Regions from separate parts of the Paenibacillus sp. FSL P4-0127 genome, predicted to be linked through region 3. Evidence: predicted binding sites of a transcription regulator. Region 3 holds the regulator's gene; each other region holds the start of a gene.

Region 1 (3,926 bases), 2.3 Mb from region 3:
AAACGGTCGTCGTTTCCGGTTCCGGCAACGTTTCGATCTACGCCATCGAAAAAGCGCAGCAGCTGGGAGCCAAGGTGGTCGCGTGCAGCGATTCGAACGGTTACGTGTACGATCCGAACGGCATCGACCTGAAAACGGTCAAACGGTTGAAGGAAGTCGAAAGAAAACGGATTAAGGAATACGTGAACGAGCATCCGGGTGCGGAATACCATGAGGGCTGCCGCAATATCTGGAGCATCCCTTGCGATATCGCCCTGCCGTGCGCGACACAAAACGAAATCGATGAAGCTGCGGCAAAGCAGCTCGTCGCCGGAGGCGTGAAATTCGTCGCCGAGGGCGCCAACATGCCTTCGACGCTGGAAGCGATCGAGGTGTATCTGAACAGCGGAGTATATTTCGGCCCGGCCAAAGCGGCCAATGCCGGCGGCGTCGCCGTCTCCGCCCTGGAAATGGCGCAAAACAGCGCGAGATTGTCCTGGACCTTCGAGGAAGTGGACGAAAAGCTCAAAGGCATCATGAAGAACATCTATGCCAATAGTGTAAAAGCCGCCGAAGAGTTCGGCCATCCCGGAAACCTGGTGGTCGGCTCCAACATCGCCGGCTTCCTGAAAGTCGCCGACGCGATGCTGGCGCATGGGGTAGTTTAAATAGAATAAAACCAAAAAAAGCGCCCGGGATCTAATGTCCCGGGCGCTTTTTTTCGCTAGAGCCCGGCTAAATTAATAAGCCAGGGCGTCCAGAGCTTTAATGTGCGACAAATAGCGGATGTTGCTCGCTTCTTTCATCATCGTGGCCGGCAGACCGCGCAGCTCGGTGTTGTTGGCGCCGATCGTCGCTACGGCGTCCTTGCGGCCAAGGCTGGCCAGCGTACCGGAGTTGACCGGTTCGAACCCTTCCATCTTTTTGCCGCGCAAGAAAGCGAACAGGTTGTAGCCGGTCAGCTCGCCCATTTGCCAGGCGATTTGCGCCGTCGGCGGATACGGGCGGCCGTCAGGTCCCATAAATACCGCGCTGTCGCCGACCACAAACACGTCCGGATGGGAAACGGACTGCAAGAATTGGTTGACCGAAGCGCGTCCGCGGTTCACTTCCAGGCCGGACTCGCCCACGAGCGGATTGCCTTGCACGCCGCCTGTCCAGACGAAAGTGTTGGCCACGATTTTTTGGCCGTCCTTCAAATCGATTACATTGCCCGCGACATTCGTCACCGGCAACCCGGTCAAAAATTTCACGCCGCGTTTCTCCAGGCTCGCCGTCGCGCGTTCGATCAAAGAATCCGGCAACACCGGCAAAATCTTCGGCCCCGCTTCCACGAGCAGCAGCTTGATCGCTTCGCGGTCCACGCCGTATTTCTTCGTCAGCTTCGGCAGCTGGTCGGCGATTTCCCCAACCAGCTCGACGCCGGTCAAACCGCCGCCGCCGATCAGGATCGTGGCGTCCGCTTCATTGCCGGACTTGGCATACTCGCTGATCCGCTCCTCGATATGCTTGTAAATTGCGTTGGCGTCATCGGCCGATTTCAGCACCATGCTGTGCTCCTCCAGACCCGGGATGCCGAAGTAGGCCGTTTTGCTGCCAAGCCCGACCACCAGCGCGTCATAAGTCAGGGTCGAACCGTCGGAAAGCTTAATTTCTTTATTATCCACCGAAAAGCTCTTGACCGTGGCGATACGCAGATCGATGTCTTTTCCTTTAAACAGCTTATCCAGCGGCAGCGCCACCGCCCGTTCGGAAATGCTGCCGGCAGCCAAACGATGCAGCTCCGTAATGATCTGATGCGTCGGGTATTGGTTAACGACCGTCACCTGCGCTTCCGATCTGTCCATATATTTGCGAACGGTCAAAGCGCTAAGCACACCGCCGTAACCGGCACCTAAAATTACAATTTCTTTTGCCATGGTTATTATCCTCCGTTATTTTTGTTGACTGTCGCGTGCGCCAGAGACTTGAAGATAAGCATTCACAAAGCGAAACAGCTTTTGCGCCTGCGGATCCTTAAGCATTCTAAGCAGACCGAACAAGCCGATTACCTCCTGGCTCTCTTCAGCCCGATCTCTGGCTTCGATGACGTTGGCGGCTACTTTCTTCACCGTGCCCACCACCGGTCCGGCCACCTCCGCGAAACCGCCAACCATGTCGTTTTTCAGCACTTCGTCCGTCGACAATGATTTGAAAAAATCATACGATTTGGTCAGCGCGCCGACCATTTCCGTTAATTTAGGAAGCTGCTCTACCAGCACGCTCAAGGATTCCTGAACTTCCGGCTTCAACAGCTGCTCCAGAAGTTCACGCTCCTGCTGCCCGGCAGACAAGGCGCCGCCTTGCTCCGTCTTCGTTTCGGCAATTGTTTCTGACATTTCCGATTCTCCTTTGCAATAGATCTTGAGTGACTTACTTGTTCCTTAGTGTTCCAACCTTCTCTTTCTCCAACCATTTTTGGTTAGTGAAAAAAGGCACATCTCAACCTGCAACAATCCCAATAAATTGTACCACATTTTCTACAAAAAAGGACCATGAAAGTGATTATTTTCACGGTCCTTAATTATTAAAAATTTTTCGGTTCGCTTAACCAGGGGATATATAACCCAGCGCCTGGGGCGAAAGCTCCGTCAGGAACTCGTAAAACAGCTTTTCCGTCGGCGCCATTTCGCGCCCCGCCGGAACGATGACCCCGACATCCCGGGTGACCTGCGGTTCATTGATCGGCACCGTCACAATCGTCGGCGGAATCTGCTCGCTTAAGGCGATTTCCGGCAGCAGCGTCAGGCCAAGGCCCGCGGAAACCAGCCCTTTGATGGCATCCAGATCGTCCCCTTCAAAAGCGACCTTGGGCTGAAACCCCAAATTGGCGCAAGCCCTCACCACGATATCGCGCAGAATGAAACCTTTGGGGAACAAGACAAACACGTCGTTTTTCAAATCGCTGAGTTTCAAAGAGGGCTGGTCGGCCATTGGGTGTCCGGCGGGAAGGAGCGCCACGAATTTTTCCCGGAACAAAATCTCGCCGTTGATTTGCGGTTCCTGCTGCGGCACCGGCCCCATCACCGCCAGGTTGATCTCCCCTTCGACGACCCAGTCCATCAATTCTTTGTACGAGCCGTGCTGCAGTTGAAAATGGACATACGGGTACTTTTTGCGGAAAGCCGAAACGACCGCCGGAACCATCCGCGCCGCCAAGCTGCTGGGGAAGCCGATCCGCACGGTCCCCCGCTCGGGATCCAAATATTCTTCGATCTCCTGACGGGCATGGTCGATGACTTTCATCAGCTGCTCCATCTGGTTTAAAAACTGCCGTCCGATCGGCGTCAGCTTGACCTTGCGCCCTTCATGAATAAACAAGTCCACGCCCAGCTCCGCTTCCAGCTTGAAAATTTGCCGGCTTACCGCCGATTGCGAAACGTGCAGAGCGTAGGATGCCTCAGTCACATGCTCAAGTTTAGCCACTTCGATGAAATATTGGATTTGCCTCAGTTCCATGCCACACCCTCCCTATTCCAGACGCCTCAGAAAAACCGGATTCCCCTGTTTCGTGAAAAAGCCTTCTTCTAAGCCGTCAGCAGCCTTTGGCGCACTTGCCCGCAGCAAGCGATGCTCTACCGCCGGCAGGCCATTTAAATGGCTCCACCATTAAATCATTAAATCATTAAACTATTAAACCATTAGATTATTAACCCATTAAATCCCTTACATTCCGTGTAAATATATTAATCTCCATTATATAAGGGAAGCGACCGAAACGGAAGCATAGACTTCAGGAAAAAGCGCTGGAAACATAAGAAAATACCTGCATAATTTGCAGGCACTAGGACCAGGCTGCCGGAAAACGCCAGCGGAATGCGGCGGGGTGCCGCGAATGCTGCGAACTTCAACGGAATGTTGCGGGACGCGGCGAACTTCAGCGGGATTATACGGAATGCTGCGGAACT
Region 2 (3,926 bases), on a different contig from region 3:
ACTATCCCCATGCCGAAGACTACGAGCTTTGGAACCGGTTGGCCCCGCACATAAAAATGGCGAATATCCCGATGAACCTGCTGTATTACCGTATGCATACCGGACAAGTATCCCATGTGCATAAAGCCATCCAGGACGATTCCGCGCGGAGAGTCCGGCAGCGGCAATTTTCGCAGTTGGGCTTGCAGCTGTCCCATGAGGAAGACCGGATTATGCAGGAGCTCATGTATTTTCAGATCAATGCCGACGACCAGCATCAATATGCCCGGGCGTTCGGTTTTGCCCGCTGGGTGCTGGAGCAGAACCGGAAATATCGGGTTTACGATCAGCAGCTGTTGAATCTGGCATTTTCCCGCTGCATCTCGCGTATTCCGTATTAAAAAACCGGCGTCGGCAACAGCCGACGCCGGTTTATGGTTATTGTTTACCCCTGTCTCCATGTACACTTGAAGACTTAAGCGGGCGTTCCTTCTTCGACTACAACCAACAACGGTTTCCAAAACAACAAATGCCCTACCTCTCATTTGTCCTTGCGGCTCCGATGACCGCGCCAGTGTGAATCAGAAAAACACTAAATTCTTACTTTATTGGGTCATTAAAATAGGAATTTCATACCGAAAGGTATAAGGAGAGTTATAATCTTTTGAGGAACTGCGATACGGGTAGTAACAATCTGATTAATAATTATAACTCAAGCTTGAAGAAAATGCAATAAAACCGATAAGGCCCCCTTTTTTCATTAGAGCCGGGGGCTTTTTATATTTCCGGCGGATAGAGGAAGAAATGCGGACGCGGATAAAGGACGAAACGCGGGTAGAGAGAAGGAGAAGAGGGGACGGAGCCCCTCCCCTTAATTGGCAAACGTGTAGCTGTCGTTCGTTTTATGAAGCAGTTGTTTGAAGCCGGAGGTCGCATACAGCTTTTTATCTTTTGTTATGAACAGGGCCTCCGTATTCGGCGTGTTTTCGATGAATTCCAGGCCCTTGTCGATCCCCAGCACGAACAGGGTCGTGGAGAGGGCGTCGGCGTCCGCGGATTTATCGGTCACAATCGTCACGCTGCTGATCCCGTTGTCTACCGGATAACCGGTTGTAGGGTCAAGAATATGCTGGTACAGCTTGCCGTTTTCGATAAAAAACCGCTCATAAATGCCGGAGGTTACAATCGTTTTGTCTTTCACCCGAATGGTGCCGATCGAGTTCCCGCGCTCTTTGCCCGGATCTTGGATGCCGATGTTCCATTCGTCGCCGTTCGGCTTTGCGCCCATCGCGTAGACGTTGCCGCCAAGATCGATGATCGCGCTGTGAAAGCCTTGATCCGCCAAATAGTCGTAGATCCGGTCAGCCGCGTACCCTTTGCCGATCGAACCAAGGTCGACGGACATGCCTTTTTCTTGAAGATAAATTTCCTGCGCCGCCTCGTTCAGCTCAATTTTGCGGTAATCGGTCAAGCGTCTCGCCTCGGCGATTTCTTCCTCCGGCGGGACATGGGCGCCTTCATGGCCGATGTTCCACAAGCTAACCAGGTTGCCGATCGCGGGGTCAAACTTGCCGTCCGTCCGCTTGGCGTAATCGAGCGCTTTCGCCACAAGGTTAAACGTCTCGGGTGACACCTTGACCGGGGCGATGCCGGAGTTTGCGTTCACTTTATAGATTTCGCTGCTGCTGTCCGTACGGCTGATACGGCTGTCGATTTCTTTGAGCAGGACATCCAGGTCTTTGAAGTTTTGCTCGGCGGCCCGCTCGTCGTAGATCCGTACGGTCACTACCGTGTCGAATATAAAATACGTCTGCGATTTCGGCTGGACTGCGCTGGCTTTTTGCGCCGGTTCCGCGCCTGCAGAGCCGCCGGCAGTGCGGCCTGCTCCGTCAGCCGCGCCTCCGGCCGCGCTGCCGGCGCCACCGCAGCCGCCGAGCAGCGCGGCCAGCAAAACGAGGGTGAATAGCAGAATGGGCGTCTTGTTCTTTTTCATGGTCGCAGCCTTCTTTCGGTCCGGTGGTTATGTCGCCTTGAGTGTAGCAAATACCGACATGCTGCAAAAGTGATATTTTTCACAATGTTGCTGATCTTTTTCACACTAATTCAACCGGCAAATTCCATAAAATGTATGACCAAGTGATGATTTTGTGAAATGCGGGAGGCAAGGGCAGGGAAGAGACATTTGTCACATTTGAAGACGGAGGGCAGCATGTATAATGGGTTCATCTAAGATTTATATAATCAAAAAATAAGGAAGTTTGGGGAGTTTGCCATGAAGCGCGGAGATATCCTGTTGATCGGATTGGTTGTCGTCATCGCACTGGCTTTTCTCGTGCCAAGGTGGCTTGGCGGGGATTCAAGTGAAAAAGTTCACAAAAATGGCGAGCGCGTGGCCAACATTACGGTTGACGGGAAGCTGTATAAAACCGTGGAATTGACTAAGGAAGAACAAACCGTAGAAATCAAAACCGAACACGGCTACAACCTGCTGAAAATCCACGATTACGGCATTGAAATGATCGACGCCGACTGTCCGGACAAATTGTGCCTGACTTTCGGGTTCATCGACCGCAACGGCGGGACGATCGTCTGCCTGCCGCACAAGCTGATGGTCGAAGTTGTGAACGCCGGGGAAGGGGGCGATCTGGATGCCGTCGTTAAATGAAACATCCAATCTGATCTTAAAAAGAACGGTGATCGTGGCGATTTTTGCCGCGGTGGCGGTCGTGCTCAGCCTGGTGGAATCCATCATTCCCGTCAATATGGGCGTTCCGGGCGCCAAGCTGGGCCTCGCCAACATTATGGTGCTGACGTGCCTGTATTTCCTCAGAACCCGGGACGCGTTCATGATGGTGCTGCTTAAAACGCTGCTCACGGCGTTTATTTTCGGTTCGTTTTCCAGCTTTTTGTTCAGCATCATGGGGGCTTTGTTCAGCTTTGCGGCGATGTGGTTTCTGCTCCTTATCGGACGGAAGCGGCTTAGCCTGATCGGCATCAGCACGGTCGGAGGGATCGCCCACAATATCGGGCAACTGACTGCGGCCTCCCTCTATTTTCACACGACGAACATCTACTATTATTTACCGATGCTGCTGCTTATGGGCGTGCTCACCGGCATAGCCGTCGGGATCGCGGTCAAGTATCTGATTCCGTCCCTGTCGAAGCTGGAGCTGTTCAGCGGTTTTGTGCCGGAATAACGTTTGGCCTGCCCTAAGTCTGCCGGTCTGCGTGCCGGATCAAAGGAGAAGGGAGCGGAGAGAAATTGGAGAAAAACGGATTCGCTTATGAGGTGCGTCAAGTCTCTTTCGCTTATGATCCGGCAAGTCCGGTGCTTGACGATGTAAGCTTAAACATCCCTTGGGGCGGCTGGGTATCCCTGGTTGGCGCCAACGGCTGCGGCAAATCGACGCTGGCCAAACTGCTCGGCGGTTTGCTGGCCGCAAACGCCGGCGTCATCCTAATAGGAGGCGTGCCGCTGAACCGGGAGACGGCGCATGTCCTGCGGCCGCGCATTGGCATGGTTTTTCAGAACCCGGACAATCAGTTTATCGGCGCGACCGTGGAGGAGGACATCGCCTTCGGTTTGGAAGGGCGGTGCCTGCCCCGAGAGGAAATGCGGCGCCGCGTCCGGTCATATGCGGAAAAGCTGCGGATCGGCCATCTGCTGAGCAAACACCCTGCGGAATTGTCCGGAGGGCAGAAACAGCGGGTGGCCGTCGCTGCGATTCTGGCGATGGAGCCGGACATCGTTATTTTTGACGAGGCCTCGTCCATGCTCGATGAGAAGGCAAGGGGGGAACTGCTCGGCATCCTGCGGGAAATGCGGGAGAGCGGACAGTATACGATGGTATCGATCACTCATGATGCCGAAGAAATTTTGGCCTCCGACCGGGCGATCGTGCTTGGCGGAGGGGCGGTCGCCGCCGATCTCCCGCCGGAGGATTTGT
Region 3 (3,926 bases):
ACCGACATCAACGGGTTATTCAAGGATTTGGCCAACGAGCGGGAGGCCCTGCGTTTCTTCATGAAGCTGGAGAACGAGGAGACGGTGTACTGGATGGAAGCGAACGGGAATTTCCGCAGCCGCTCCCTGCAGATGTATGCCGTTCCGATCGACGTTAGCGCGCAATTGAAGGAATACTTTTTCGACAGAAAAAAAAGCGTGGTGATGACCTCGGCGACGCTGTCGGTCGACAAGTCGTTCCAGTATATGATCGAACAGCTGGGACTGACGGAAGCGGCCGGGGAAGGACGGCTGAACACGGCGATGCTGCCGTCGCCGTTTGATTACCGCAGCCAGGCGCTGCTCGTCATCCCGCGCGATTTTCCGAGCGTAAAGGGGAGCGTGGGCGACGACCATTTCGTCAGCACGCTGGTGCGTTCGCTCGCCGATACCGCGGTTGCGACGCAAGGCCGCATGCTGGTGCTGTTCACATCCTACCGGATGCTGCGGCAGGTTTACGAGCCGTTGAAGGAGCTATTGTCGGCGCAAGGAATCACGGTCATCGGCCAGGGGATGGACAGCGGCAGCCGCAGCAAGCTGACCCGGCGCTTTCAGGGCCAGGCGGCGTCCGTGCTGCTGGGGACGAGCAGCTTCTGGGAAGGCGTGGACATTCCGGGCGAAGCGTTGACGAGCCTGGCGATCGTCCGCCTGCCCTTCCAGCCCCCCAACCATCCGCTGGTGGAAGCGAAAAGCGAACGGCTGCAGAAGGAGAAGAAAAATCCTTTCATGAAACTGTCCGTGCCCCAGGCGGTCATCCGCTTCAAGCAGGGATTCGGCAGGCTCGTCCGCTCCTCGCTGGACCGGGGGATCGTGGTTGTTTACGATACCCGCATCTTGGAGTCTTACTACGGGAAATACTTTTTATATTCACTGCCCGGGCCGAAGATGGAGCATATGCCGCTCACTCAGATGGTTCCGCGCATATCGGAATGGTTAAATCCGGGAGACGAAAACGTCTCTAAGTCCGCGTCAGAATAGGGGGATAAACGTATGAAATCCGAAAAAATTTCCGATGCCGTCGTCCGCCGGCTGCCGGTGTATTTGCGGTTCCTCAACGAGCTGAGCCGGCGCGAAGTGCCTACGGTGTCCTCGCAGGAGCTCGGCCAGAAGCTGGACCTCAACCCGGCCCAGATCCGCAAGGATCTGGCCTACTTCGGCGATTTCGGGCGAAAGGGCATCGGCTACGATGTCGCGTATTTGATCGAGAAAATCCAGCAAATCCTCAACCTGGACCAGCAGATCAACGTTGCGCTGGTCGGCGCCGGTAATTTGGGGCAGGCGCTTTCGAATTACAACGCTTATTTGAAAGACAACATGAAAATCGTGGCGGTGTTTGACGCCTCTCCGGCCAAGATCGGCACGCAAATCAACAACATCACGATCCAGCCGATCGAAGAGCTGACGGAAACGGTGCGGGAGAAAAATGTCCGGATCGGGATCATTACCGTCCCGGATTACGAAGCGCAGCGCGTGGCGGATCAATTGGTGGCGGCGGGAATCGGGGCCATTCTGAACTTCGCTCCGACGATTTTGAAGGTGCCGCCGGAAGTCCGCATCCATGCCGCCGATTTCACGACCGATTTGCTCAGTCTGGCTTATTATTTGAATGATGGAAACGGAAAGGAACAACCTGCCCATGAGTCGTAAATGGTTAATCAAGAACGGAACCTTTGTCGTGTTCGAACAAGATCGTTCCATTGTACAGGGCTATATGCTCGTTGAGGGCGATACGATTTCCTATATCGGCGAGCAGCTTCCTGAAGGGGCGGAAGACGCGGAAACCTTCGACGGAAAAGGGCTGCTGTTCATGCCGGGGCTGATCAACACGCACGGCCACGCGGCGATGTCGCTGCTGCGCGGATACGGCGACGACATGGTGCTGCAGACCTGGCTTCAGGAAAAAATGTGGCCGATGGAAGCCAAGTTCACCGCCGGCGATGTGTACGCTGGGACGGCGTTGTCCGTGCTGGAGATGCTGAAAGGCGGAACGACCACGTTCCTGGACATGTACGACCATATGGATGAAGTGGCCAAAGTGGTTCAGCAGTCGGGCATCCGCGCCGTGCTGATGCGCGGCGTCATCGGGTTGTGCCCGCCGGACGTGCAGCAGCAGAAGCTGAACGAAGCGATCGCGTTTGCGAAAAATTGGCACGGTCAGGCGGACGGCCGAATCACGGCGATGATTTCGCCGCACGGGCCGTACACCTGTCCGCCGGAATTTTTCGAGAAATTCGTGCAAGCGGCTAATGATCTGGATCTGCCGATGCATACGCATATGTCGGAGACGCGGGCGGAAGTGGAGCAAAACGTGAACGATTACGGGGTCAGACCCGTTCAGCATTTGCTGAACCTCGGGATGTTCTCCCGTCCGTCGCTGCTTGCTCACGCCGTGCATTTGACCGATGAGGAGATCGATATTTTGGCGGCCCATAACGTGGCGGTGTCGCACAATCCCGGCAGCAACCTGAAGCTGGCCAGCGGCGTGGCGCGGGTGCCGGCACTGCTTGGCAAAGGCGTGGTCGTTTCGCTTGGAACGGACGGCGCCGCCAGCAACAACAACCTCGATATGCTCGAGGAGGTCCGCCTCGCCGCGTTGATCCACAAAGGCGTTTCCGGCGATCCTACCGCCGTTCCGGCGCTGGAAGCCCTCAAAATGGGCACGGAATACGGGGCGAAGTCGGTGTTCTTGGCGAATACGGGGAAACTCGCGGCCGGCATGAAGGCGGATTTTATCGCGCTGAATACGGAACAGGCCCATTTCCTGCCGAAGACGGATTACGTTTCCCATGTCGTCTATTCGGCCGGCTCCAAAGATGTAGAGCATGTGTGGGTTAACGGCGAGCAGTTGGTCAAACACGGGGCTTGCCTCACCCTCGACGAGGAGCGTATCCGGCGCGAGGCGCAAGAGGCCTTCGAAGGGCTGCTGGCCCGGTAGGCGCTTGGAGGCTTGGCACTGGTTGCTTGCTGCTTTTTGAATGGCGCGTGCAGCTGCGGCCGTGGACGTGGACGTGTCATGTTCGTGGCTGCACCTGTGGCTGTGCCTGTAATTACGGCGATTTAGCGGTAAAAAAGGGCGTTATTTTCGGATTTGAAGAGGTTTCCGCTGCAATAAGGGACTTTTTTGTCGCTATTTCCCGGCATAGGCCGTGATATTGACGATATCGCCGTCCTCGGGGAAAATAAGAACTAACATAGCCGTTATTTTAACGATGCGGAGGAAAAACGGCGGAATAACGACCGGAATTAACGTTATTTTTCTGCGACTGTGCGAATGTGCGCGAATGTGGGTTTAGACGACTGGCTACAGGGGAAAGGAAGAGAAGGTTGAGAAAGAGAACCAAGTGGCTCCTGCTTTCGCTGCTGATTTTAGTGATCGTGCTTTTTGCCCTTCACCGTTTTTATATCTACGTTCTTCAGGATACCTGGGCAAGCGAAAATGCAGTGATTGAGCAGGCGAAACAGGAGACGGACCTGGTCCAGGGCGATAAAGTGTGGAAATCGGTGTGGGACGATGTGTGCTGGGTGGTCCAGGGCAAAGACGGGTCAGGCCGGGAGATGATGGTATGGCTCCGGGAAGGTCATGAACCCGTGGTGCGGCTGCTCTCGGAAGGTGTGTCGGAGACCCGGGTGCGGACGATCATTAACGAAAGCCTGCCCGGGATTACTATCGTCAGGCTGGTGCCCGGCATCTACAATGAACGGCTGGTATGGCAGCTGTTTTATAAACAAAAGGATCACCACTACTACCGTTTTTACGATTTCGGCACCGGTGAGGCGTTGAACGATGTATTTACGCTTCCGAACCGCTGATCCGCCATGAAGTGAACCGAATAGGAGATTTGAAGCATACGGTTTCTATGTTCAGCAACTTGGACGTGGAGGCCGTT
Region 4 (3,926 bases), 210 kb from region 3:
CGAACCCGACGTCGACCACGATTTTCAAATCGCTGATTGCGATAAAAACACGCAACCCGATCATCTTCGGCTTCCATCCGTCCGCTCAGAACTGCAGCGCGGAAGCCGCTAAAATATTGCTGGAGGCCGCAGTGAAGCACGGGGCGCCCGCCGACTGCATCCAGTGGATCGAAAATCCGTCCATGGACCGCACGAACGCTTTGATGAACCATCCGGATGTGGCCTGCATTCTCGCTACCGGCGGTTCCGCGATGGTAAAAGCGGCTTACAGCTGCGGCAAACCGGCCCTTGGCGTCGGCCCCGGCAACGTGCCTTGCTTCATTGAGAAGAGCGCGAATCTCGATCAGGCCGTCAACGATCTGATTCTTTCCAAAACTTTCGACAACGGCATGATCTGCGCATCCGAGCAAGCGGTCATCATTGAAGAACCGATATTCGATCAGGTGAAAAAGAAAATGATCGCGAACGGCTGCTATTTCGTGAACAAAGATGAAGCGGCAAAACTGACGGCGGGCGCGATCATCGCCGACAAATGCGCGGTGAACCCGGCGATTGTTGGACAACCGGCCACTAAGATCGCGGAAATGTGCGGCATCGACGTGCCGGCCGGAACGAAAATTCTCGTCGCCGAAATCGAAGGCGTCGGACCGAAATTCCCGCTTTCTGCGGAGAAGCTTAGCCCGGTGCTCGCTTGCTATAAAGTGAAAAACGCCGAGCAGGGCATCGAACGCGCGTTGGAAGTCGTGCAGTTCGGCGGCATGGGCCACTCTTCGGTCATTCATTCGAACAACCAGGAAGTTATCCAGAAGTTCTCGGACCGGATGCCGACCTGCCGGATTTTGGTGAACCAGCCTTCCTCGCAAGGCGGCATCGGCGACATTTACAACTCGAACCTGCCTTCGCTGACGCTGGGCTGCGGGTCTTACGGACGCAACTCGACTTCGTCGAACGTCACGGCCGTCAATCTGATCAACGTGAAAAGGGTGAACCGTCGTACCGTGAATATGCAGTGGTTTAAAGTGCCGAGCAAAATTTATTTCGAGAAGAATTCGACGCAATATTTGGCGAAAATGCCGGACATCTCCCGCGTCATGATCGTCACCGACCCGATGATGGTGAAGCTGGGTTACGTGGAAAGAGTCGAGCATTATCTCCGCCAACGCCAAACGCCGGTGGCGATCGAAGTGTTCGCGGACGTTGAACCGGATCCTTCGACCACGACGGTGGAACGCGGTACGGAGATGATGGCGAAGTTCCAGCCGGACTGCATTATCGCTCTCGGCGGCGGGTCGGCGATGGACGCAGCGAAAGGGATGTGGCTGTTCTACGAATACCCGGATGAAGATTTCTTTAACCTTAAACAAAAATTCATGGATATCCGCAAACGCCTTTACAAATATCCGCGGCTCGGACAAAAAGCGAAATTCGTGGCGATCCCCACGACCTCGGGTACCGGTTCGGAAGTGACGTCGTTTTCCGTCATCACGGACAAAATCAACGGTAATACGAAATATCCTTTGGCGGATTACGAACTGACGCCGGACGTGGCGATCATCGACCCGGTCTTCGTGTACAGCTTGCCGAAAACCGCCGTGGCCGACACGGGCATGGACGTTCTGACGCATGCGATCGAAGCTTATGTATCCGTCATGGCCAACGACTATACGGACGGACTGTGCATTAAAGCGATCCAGCTCGTCTTCCAGTACCTTGAAAAATCGGCGCTGACCGGCGACGAACTGGCCCGCGAGAAGATGCACAACGCTTCCACGATCGCGGGGATGGCGTTCTCGAACGCATTCCTCGGCATCAACCACAGCTTGGCCCATAAATGGGGCGGCGAATTCCATACCGCGCATGGACGGACCAACGCGATTCTGATGCCGCACGTCATCCGCTACAACGCCAAGAAGCCGACGAAATTTGCCGCTTGGCCGAAATACACGCATTTCGTCGCCGACGAACGTTATGCGGAAATCGCCCGCATCTTGGGGCTGCCGGCGCGGACGACGGAAGAAGGCGTGAAGAGCCTGATCAATGCGATCCGCGACCTGAACAGAAAGCTCGGCATTCCGGAAACGTTCCAGGATCTCGGCTTCGATCCGAAAGTGTTCGAATCCCGCGTCGATTATTTGGCCGACCGCGCGTTCGAAGACCAATGTACGACCGCCAATCCGAAGCTGCCGCTGGTGACGGAGCTGGCGGAAGTTTATCGCGACGCTTTCTACGGAAGATTTGAAGATTAAGTGAACAAAGGGCTTTGAAAACGTGAGAAATATCACTATATGTGATATTTCTCACAATCTTATTCGACAAATTGAGCTATGATTACAGTATAAATGATCCCTCAAAGTTTGATGACGGATTAGCCCCGGGAATAACAACGGGGGCTCAATCGAAGCCTTAATCGGGTACATTTAACGCTATAAATGTGAAAATTATCACGTAAATTATGTGAAAAATATCACAAATTTTAAGGGATCATGAGGCGCGGTACATCTCCTTCGAACCGCGACCAAAATATAAATGGAGGGAATAAAGATGTCGGTGATCGAAAAGGAAGTACAAACCGTGGACAATGCTTGGAGAGGATTCAAACCGGGCAAATGGATGAAAGAAGTGAACACCCGCGATTTCATCCAAACCAACATCAAACCTTATGAAGGCAACGAATCCTTCTTGGCGGGCGCGACGGCCAACACAAAAGCTTTGTGGGAAATCGTGTCGCAGCTGTCCAAGAAAGAACGGGAAGCCGGCGGAGTGCTGGATGTGGACGTCAACACGCCATCCACGATCATTTCCCACGCTGCGGGGTATTTGGATAAGGACAAGGAGCAAATCGTAGGCGTACAGGGCTCGGCCCCATTCCAACGCACGATTCGCCCGTTCGGCGGGATCAATATGGTCATCAACTCCTGTAAGGCTTATGGCTATGAACTGCCGCAGGAAATTATAGACTTGTTTACGCATATTCGCAAAACGCATAACCAAGGCGTTTTTGATGCTTATACATCGGAGATGAGAGCGGCTCGTAAAGCCGGCATTATTACCGGGCTTCCCGACGCTTACGGCCGCGGCCGGATCATCGGCGACTACCGCCGGGTGGCGCTGTACGGCGTGGATTTCCTGATCAAGCAAAAACAACAGGAACTGAAAGCTCTCGAAGTGGATGTCATCGACGAGGATGTGATCCGCCTCCGCGAAGAACTGTCCGAACAAATCCGTGCGCTCGGCGAACTGAAACAGCTGGGCGAAATGTACGGATTCGATATTTCCAGACCGGCAAACAATGCCAAAGAAGCTTTCCAATGGCTGTATTTCGGTTACCTGGCAGCCGTTAAGGAACAGGACGGGGCCGCAATGTCCCTCGGACGCGTATCCTCCTTCCTGGACGCTTACATCGAACGCGACCTGGCCGAAGGAACGCTGACGGAAGAAACGGCGCAAGAACTGGTCGATCATTTCGTCATGAAGCTGCGGATCGTGAAATTCCTGAGAACTCCGGAATACAACGAACTGTTCAGCGGCGACCCGACTTGGGTAACGGAATCGCTGGGCGGCATGTCGGTGAACGGCAAAACGCTCGTTACGAAAAACAGTTTCCGCTTTCTGCACACGCTGTACAATCTCGGCCCGGCTCCGGAACCGAACCTGACGGTGCTTTGGTCGGAACAACTGCCTGACGCGTTCAAGAAATATTGCGCCAAAGTATCGATCGAGACCAGTTCGATCCAATACGAAAACGACGACCTGATGCGTCCGATCTACGGCGACGATTACGGCATTGCCTGCTGCGTGTCGGCGATGGAAATCGGTAAACAAATGCAGTTCTTCGGCGCCCGCGCCAACCTGGCCAAGGTGCTGCTGTACGCCATCAACGGCGGTAAAGACGAAAAATCCGGCGTCCAAGTCGGTCCGGAATATCC

Evidence for each region. Region 3 encodes Rex, which represses fermentation and respiration genes when NADH is low (regulators of the CRP and FNR family bind a similar motif). Its sites were predicted from a motif close to TTGTGAAATATTTCACAA; they were not measured.
Region 1: NYE74_RS06155 (DUF1641 domain-containing protein) is a predicted target of Rex. The motif match lies at 2,442-2,459, and genes of this name have one in related genera.
Region 2: NYE74_RS27295 (FAD:protein FMN transferase) is a predicted target of Rex. The motif match lies at 2,040-2,057, and genes of this name have one in related genera.
Region 4: pflB (formate C-acetyltransferase) is a predicted target of Rex. The motif match lies at 2,453-2,470, and genes of this name have one in related genera.

The regions. Positions count from the first base shown of each region.
Region 1 covers NZ_JBBOWY010000001.1:1,392,919-1,396,844, reverse strand. The annotation lists gene gdhA (NADP-specific glutamate dehydrogenase) at 1-647, shown strand, start outside; gene NYE74_RS06160 (NAD(P)/FAD-dependent oxidoreductase) at 720-1,898, opposite strand; gene NYE74_RS06155 (DUF1641 domain-containing protein) at 1,914-2,357, opposite strand; gene NYE74_RS06150 (LysR family transcriptional regulator) at 2,566-3,477, opposite strand.
Region 2 covers NZ_JBBOWY010000002.1:157,727-161,652, forward strand. The annotation lists gene NYE74_RS27290 (glycosyltransferase family 2 protein) at 1-380, shown strand, start outside; gene NYE74_RS27295 (FAD:protein FMN transferase) at 851-1,972, opposite strand; gene NYE74_RS27300 (NusG domain II-containing protein) at 2,252-2,644, shown strand; gene NYE74_RS27305 (Gx transporter family protein) at 2,628-3,176, shown strand; gene NYE74_RS27310 (ATP-binding cassette domain-containing protein) at 3,242-3,926, shown strand, end outside.
Region 3 covers NZ_JBBOWY010000001.1:3,647,909-3,651,834, forward strand. The annotation lists gene dinG (ATP-dependent DNA helicase DinG) at 1-1,017, shown strand, start outside; gene NYE74_RS16445 (redox-sensing transcriptional repressor Rex) at 1,030-1,686, shown strand; gene NYE74_RS16450 (amidohydrolase) at 1,676-2,974, shown strand; gene NYE74_RS16455 (cell wall elongation regulator TseB-like domain-containing protein) at 3,364-3,849, shown strand.
Region 4 covers NZ_JBBOWY010000001.1:3,441,291-3,445,216, forward strand. The annotation lists gene adhE (bifunctional acetaldehyde-CoA/alcohol dehydrogenase) at 1-2,246, shown strand, start outside; gene pflB (formate C-acetyltransferase) at 2,542-3,926, shown strand, end outside.